One region of the Planococcus sp. APC 3900 genome, then DNA from elsewhere that is predicted to be linked to it. Evidence: riboswitches for the same ligand, from Rfam matches in the RefSeq annotation. Region 1 holds a riboswitch; each other region holds the start of a gene.
What was found. Region 1 has a riboswitch for S-adenosylmethionine ahead of QMA04_RS09250 (phosphoadenylyl-sulfate reductase). Riboswitches for the same ligand answer to the same signal wherever they lie in the genome.
Positions count from the first base shown of each region.

Region 1 (2,264 bases):
AAGAGGACTGCAGATTGCCTACCCAGACATACCGGTTCTCAGCGAAGAGGGCAGTAAAATCCCTTATGAAGAGCGGAAAAACTGGCAGCGTTTTTGGCTGGTGGATCCACTCGACGGCACGAAGGAATTCATCAAACGCAATGGTGAGTTCACCGTCAACATCGCTTTAATAGAAGAGAACTATCCGGTTTTGGGTGTGATTTACGTGCCGGCCATGGATGTTTTCTACTACGGTGAAGAAAACAGCGGCGCATTTAAATTGGAAGCTGCTTCAGCTGGAAAGTTTGAAAAAGCCGATGAATTATTCGAGGGAAGCATTCTGTTGACTGCAAAAAAAGCTTTAGACCGGACTCGAATCGTAACAAGCCGTTCGCATATGTCCGCTGAAACACAGGAATTCATCGATCGGATAAACGACGATAGCCAACCAATCGAACAGATATCGGCAGGCAGTTCACTGAAGTTTTGTCTGGTAGCAGAAGGGGGAGCGGATTATTACCCCCGCTTTGCGCCGACTATGGAATGGGATACGGCAGCCGGCCAGGCGATTGTCGAAGCAGCTGGCGGAGTTGTGCAGAGCGTTAAAGACCAAACCCGCTTTTCCTACAACAAAGAAAGCCTGAAGAATGGCTGGTTTTTGGCAAGAATCTAAAAAGCTTAAGGCTAGTGAATGAAGAAAATGGAAACTCTTTATTGCAGAAAGTAAATAAATGATATTTTCAGAGTTTTATTGACAGTTATCTTTTATTGCTATAGTATTTAGAGAAATTATTAAAACCAAGTAATCTTATAAGGTATTTCTTATCGTGAGAGGTGGAGGGACTGGCCCTTTGAAGCCTCGGCAACAAGTTCTGGTTTTTGACCGGATACACTGTGCCAATTCCAGCAGGTTCCATTGGGATCTGGAAGATAAGAAGACAGGCCCCGCAAACTGCGAATTGGTACCCTCTCTTCTTGTTCCATTGGAAGAGGGGGGTTTTTTATTTTAGTGGTACGGAGGAATATCCAACCAACGGGACTGCTTACTGAAAATCTTTAATTCAATATATAGAAGTTTAAAGGAGGAAGTTAGGATGAGCCACGCTGTTTCGTACGAGCAATTTACTGGAGATCCATTTAAAGATTTGGCACCGACCGATCTCTTGAAAGGGGCTGCTGATATTCTGCAATGGGCCTATGAATCCTATGGAGAGAATATTGTCTATGCTTGCAGCTTTGGGGCAGAAGGCATGGTGCTGATTGATTTGATCTCCAAGGTGAAAAGCGATGCCGAAGTGGTGTTTCTCGATACCGACGTCCACTTCAACCAAACTTATGAACTGATTGAACGCGTTAAGAAGCGCTACCCGAAATTGAATATCCGGATGAAAAAGCCGGAATTGACGTTAGAAGAGCAAGCCAGCCAGTTCGGTGATGAACTATGGAACAGCCAGCCGGATAAATGCTGTGATATCCGCAAGGTCAAGCCGTTGGAACAAACACTTTCGGGTGCACAGGCTTGGATTTCAGGCCTTAGAAGAGAGCAGTCAGCCAGCCGCAGCAAGACGGATTTCATCAACAAGGACAACCGGTTCAAGTCGGTTAAAGTTTGTCCGCTGATTCATTGGACATGGGACGATGTTTGGCAGTATATCCAATTGAATGGCCTGGAATACAACATTCTGCATGACGAAGGTTATCCGAGCATCGGCTGCAAGCATTGCTCTTTTGCAGTGACGACTGATGGAGACAGCCGCGACGGCAGATGGAAAGGCTTTGCGAAAACTGAATGTGGCCTGCATACATAATTAGGCCGGCAATAGAGTAAATTACCGATCAGAAAATGGCATAATCATCGTTTCTCTGGTTGAAAAAAGGAGTCTAGGAAGCTTATGAAAAAAGTCTATTTAGTGGGTGCAGGTCCAGGCGACCTTGATTTGATTACAGTGAAAGGGTTGAAAGCCATTCAGAAGGCTGATGTCATCCTTTATGATCGCTTAATAAACCAGGAATTGCTGGACGAAGCGAAAGAACATGCCCAATTGATTTATTGCGGCAAAAAACCCGATAACCATTCCTTGAAGCAAGAAGAAATCAACGAGCTGCTTTGCCGGTTCGCATTGCAGGGGAAAATCGTGACACGTTTAAAAGGAGGCGATCCTTTCGTCTTCGGCAGAGGCGGAGAAGAAGCAGAGGCATTGGTGGACCACAATATCCCGTTTGAAATTGTTCCAGGTATCACAGCGGGCATTGCAGCGCCGGCTTACGCCGGAATTCCGGTCACT
Region 1 covers NZ_JASDCT010000004.1:28,325-30,588, forward strand. The annotation lists gene cysQ (3'(2'),5'-bisphosphate nucleotidase CysQ) at 1-652, shown strand, start outside; SAM riboswitch class I at 799-916, shown strand; gene QMA04_RS09250 (phosphoadenylyl-sulfate reductase) at 1,074-1,787, shown strand; gene cobA (uroporphyrinogen-III C-methyltransferase) at 1,872-2,264, shown strand, end outside.

Region 2 (2,264 bases), on a different contig from region 1:
GGCCATAATTCAATAATTCGTCCCCATTCAACGCCCATTCGGAATCACCTCCACAATTGCCGATCTGCTTTCCATATACTTCAATGCATCCATGACGTCAGAAGAAGTCCCTTTCAACTCCATGATAAAAACGCCAAGCGGCCTTTCCTGAATGTACTCAATTGCTCCATGCAAAAAGTTTCCTTTGACCGGATAATTCTGCAGCATATCGGAAATTACGCCTTCTCCGGCCACTCCCCCTTTGAACAACACTTTCACTACTGTACCCGTAAATTCGCTCAACAGATGTTCCGGAACATTGAAAGAGACGACGCTGGAGATGAATTCCTTAGTCAATTCCTTTTGAGGATCTGCAAAAATGTCGTAGACCTGACCTTCTTCAATGACACGGCCACCTTGCATGACGGCCATGCGGTCACAGATTTCCTTGACGACATTCATTTCATGCGTAATCAGTACAATTGTGATGTTCAATTTAAGATTGATGTCTTTCAATAAACGCAAAATGGACAATGTGGTATTCGGATCCAGTGCCGATGTTGCTTCATCACATAACAAAACGGCCGGATTGTTGGCTAATGCCCGTGCGATGCCGACACGCTGTTTCTGTCCACCGCTCAATTGAGCTGGATAAACATCGCGTTTATCTGATAAACCGACCATTTCCAACAATTCCTCCACGCGGCCTTTCAGATTTTTAGATGGAGTGCCTGCAGCCCGAAGCGCAAAAGCGATATTTTCGTACACCGTCTTTTGGCTGATCAGGTAGAAATGCTGAAAAATCATGCCGATTTTCAAACGGGCTTTTCTCAATTTTTCACTGTGTAGTTTGGTCAAATCATTGCCATCTACTGTGACGCTGCCGGAAGTCGGCCGTTCAAGCAAGTTGATGCAACGGATCAGCGAACTTTTGCCGGCACCTGAATAGCCGACGATGCCGAAAATTTCACCTTTTCCGATTTCCAATGAAACATTATCCACTCCAGTGACGGTGCCATGCTTAGTTGTGTAAGTTTTCGTCAATTTCTCAATCTGTATCATAGCTTCCTCCCGCCAATAAAAAGATGCCTCTTTCATCAAGAAAGAAGCATCGAAAAATTTAGTTTCTCGACTTATCTTTCGGAACATTGGGTTCCGTTGGATTTGGCACCTTCCCAATCGGGGGTTGCCGGACGTCACAGGGCCTGTCCCTCAGTCTCTCTTGATAAGTTTAAGTTATTTAATTGAATTTTATGTTACAGGCATCCCCAGCGAGTGTCAATCTACTTTTTGAATTTTTCGTACAATTGCTCACGGCGATCGGCGAATACCGGAATGCGCTTCCGGACTTCCTCTACTTCATCCAAATCGATTTCTGCATAACCAATGCCTTCCTCTTTCTTCATATCCAAACGAACTTCTCCCCAGGGAGCGATCACCATCGTGCTGCCGCCGAATTCATTGTTTGGATCACTGCCGATACGGTTCGAGGCGACAATAAAAATTTGGTTTTCGATGGCGCGTGCCTGCAACAAGATGCGCCAATGATCAATCCGCGCTTCGGGCCATTCCGCTGATACAAATACAAGTTTTGCACCGTTCAGCGCCTGGGCACGGATCCATTCAGGAAAACGGATATCGTAACAAATGACGCCTCCGTATGTCTGATTATCCAATTCGAATGTGCCAAGTGTATCGCCTTCTTCAAGATGGATATGTTCATCCATTAAACAAAAACGGTGAGCTTTATCGTATTCCGAAACCAGCCCGCCGTCTTTGTCGACAACGTACATCGTATTATAGAATCCTCCGTTTTTTTCAGTCGAAACAGAGCCACCCACAATATTGACTTTATGCTCTTTCGCAAAACTTTTGAGCAATTCCACTGTCCGGTTTGTGCTGTCTGCCAATGTATCCAGTTCGGTCAATGCATATCCTGTATTCCACATTTCAGGCAAGACGATCGTCTCCGCTCCATTGCTTGCCGCTTCCGTTAAATAATCCAGGACCTTCCGATAATTCAATTCCGGCTGACCAAAAGCGATATCCATTTGAACGCATGCAATTTTCATTCGTTTCTCCTCCACTAGACAAGTTACCTTCAACTCTATAAGATTTGAAGTAGAAGTGCAATTATTTCGAAAATAAGGAGAATCACATGGACTTTTCAAAACGGCTCCAAAACTTGCCCACGCAGTTTTTCGCTTCACTGGTGGCCAAAACAAGCAAAGCAATCGCTGAAGGACGCGATGTCATCAATCTTGGCCAAGGCAATCCCGACCAGC
Region 2 covers NZ_JASDCT010000001.1:513,193-515,456, reverse strand. The annotation lists gene QMA04_RS02545 (methionine ABC transporter permease) at 1-38, opposite strand, end outside; gene QMA04_RS02540 (methionine ABC transporter ATP-binding protein) at 28-1,041, opposite strand; SAM riboswitch class I at 1,110-1,211, opposite strand; gene QMA04_RS02535 (carbon-nitrogen family hydrolase) at 1,263-2,051, opposite strand; gene QMA04_RS02530 (pyridoxal phosphate-dependent aminotransferase) at 2,138-2,264, shown strand, end outside.
Region 2: it holds a riboswitch for S-adenosylmethionine, as region 1 does, so the genes downstream of both, QMA04_RS02540 (methionine ABC transporter ATP-binding protein) here and QMA04_RS09250 (phosphoadenylyl-sulfate reductase) in region 1, are expected to answer to the same signal.

Region 3 (2,264 bases), on a different contig from region 1:
AAACAATCCGACATCAAAGCCGATCGGGCCGTAAAAGCCGAACTCCGGGTCAATGACTTTCGTTTCGGCCGGCCCCGCAAAAATACTGCCGGTATGAAGGTCTCCGTGAAGCAGCGCTTCCGCTTCAGTCAAGAAACTCTTCTTCAATTTCGCCACTTCCAGCTGCAGTTTGCGGTCGTTCCAAATCGCTTCTGCTGCTGCCTGCAGCTGTGGTTCGTAATCATTGGTGTCAACATCAAAAAATGGATCGGTAAAAATCAGGTCTTCTGTGATTTTGCATAGTTCCGGATTGGAAAACTCAGCAGCCAAGCGTTTTTTCTCAAAAGGATGCAGCCCATAATCAGAAGTGTGGAACAAAGTCTGTGCCAGGTATTCGCCGATATCCTGTGACAGCCTTGGAAATTGCCGGCCGTTGATCAAGCCTTCCCGCGCAATTTCGAGATGCGATAAATCTTCCATCACCGTTATAGCCAATGCTTCGTCCGTTGCATGGACGGCCGGCACCAAAGACGGCACAAACTCGCCGTGCTTCTTCAGAACATTGGCTTCGATCGTCGCACGCTTCAATGTCAGCGGCCAACTTTCGCCGATGACTTTGGCATATGGCAAAGCCTGCTTGATGATCAGCCTCTTGCCTGTGGCTGCCTCTTCAATTTGAAAAACATAATTTAAATTGCCGTCGCCGATTTCCCGGCACGTCAATTGAGCTTTATGATCAAATGCTTGAATAGTTTTCGCCAATTCGATGGCAGCTTCTTCGGTTAATGATTTATAGGTGGTTGGAGCCGTAAGTGTCATGGTCAATCTCCCTTTCTCTGCAATATAAAAAGCCTCTTTCCAAAAGAAAGAGGCCAGAATAAGAGATCCCATGCCTCTTATCTTTCAGAAAATAAATTTCTGATGGAATTAGCACCGTGCCTTACAGGATATTCATCCTGGCGCCAAAGCGCCCCGTCTCACAACGGTATTACGGTCGGTTGCTGGGCGTCATCGGGCCAAAATCCCTCTGCCAGCTCTTGATAAGAGTACTGCTTGTCGTGCTATTAAGTTCTGAAATGAATCCTATCACGATTCAGAATTGACTGTCAATCACATTTTTTAAATAAAAACAATTTTGCAACAATGCTGTTGACAGATTTCGGTGCGCATGAAATAATCAGAATTACTTTACTCTATTAAAGCAGTTCTATCATTTCGAACGATCATTTCTTTTTACGCTGAGATTCTATAAGTAGGACCAGCCCAAAAAACTTACCCAATTTCATATCTTTCTTATTCAGAGCAGGTGGAGGGACAAGCCCTACGATACCCGGCAACCGGTCCAATAGTGGACACGGTGCTAATTCTTGCAGCCAGAACCGATGGCTGAGAAATAAGAAGTTGTTAAAGCCCTTAACCTCTTCTTATTTGAAGAGGTTTTTTATTTTTTAAAATTGCATGGGAGTGTTGAATACATGAGCATCTTGACTGCTACTTATCAATTATACGGAAAGCCTGGTTCTTTTGAGAAAAAGGCGGAAGGCATCGCTTTGGGTCTGACGATCGGCTCCTGGACCGATTTGCCGCTCCTCGAACAGGAGCAGCTGAAACACCATAAAGGAAACGTCGTTTCCGTTAAGGAATTTGAAGAAATCAACCATCCATTGAAACCCGAACTGGTCAAAGCGGAAGTTGCTGTCGCTTATCCGTCCGCCAATTTCTCTGCTGACCTTCCGGCCATCTTGACCACGGTTTTCGGAAAATTGTCATTGGACGGAGAAGTGAAGTTAGTGGATTTGGATTTCAGCCACGACTTGCTCAGCCATTTTCCCGGCCCACGCTTCGGCATTGAAGAAATCCGCAACACACTTGGCGTAGCCGGACGACCGCTTCTGATGAGCATATTCAAAGGCGTCATCGGCCGCGATCTGGATTTTCTGTCTGCTCAATTGCGTGAACAGGCATTGGGTGGTGTGGACTTGGTCAAAGACGATGAAATTTTATTCGACAATCCACTGACTCCATTTGAAAAACGAATCACCACTGGCAAAGACGTACTGACAAGCGTTTATGAAGAAACAGGCCATCGTACACTTTATGCGGTGAACTTGTCAGGGCGAACTTCCGAACTGAGAGGAAAAGCACGAAAAGCACGTGAACTTGGAGCGGATGCTTTACTGTTCAATGTTCATGCGTATGGGCTCGATGTACTGCAGGAACTGGCTGAAGATGATGAAATTGCTTTGCCGCTCATGGCACATCCGGCTTTCAGCGGCGCTTTCACT
Region 3 covers NZ_JASDCT010000001.1:143,195-145,458, reverse strand. The annotation lists gene mtnK (S-methyl-5-thioribose kinase) at 1-798, opposite strand, end outside; SAM riboswitch class I at 873-1,026, opposite strand; SAM riboswitch class I at 1,270-1,379, shown strand; gene mtnW (2,3-diketo-5-methylthiopentyl-1-phosphate enolase) at 1,455-2,264, shown strand, end outside.
Region 3: it holds a riboswitch for S-adenosylmethionine, as region 1 does, so the genes downstream of both, mtnW (2,3-diketo-5-methylthiopentyl-1-phosphate enolase) here and QMA04_RS09250 (phosphoadenylyl-sulfate reductase) in region 1, are expected to answer to the same signal.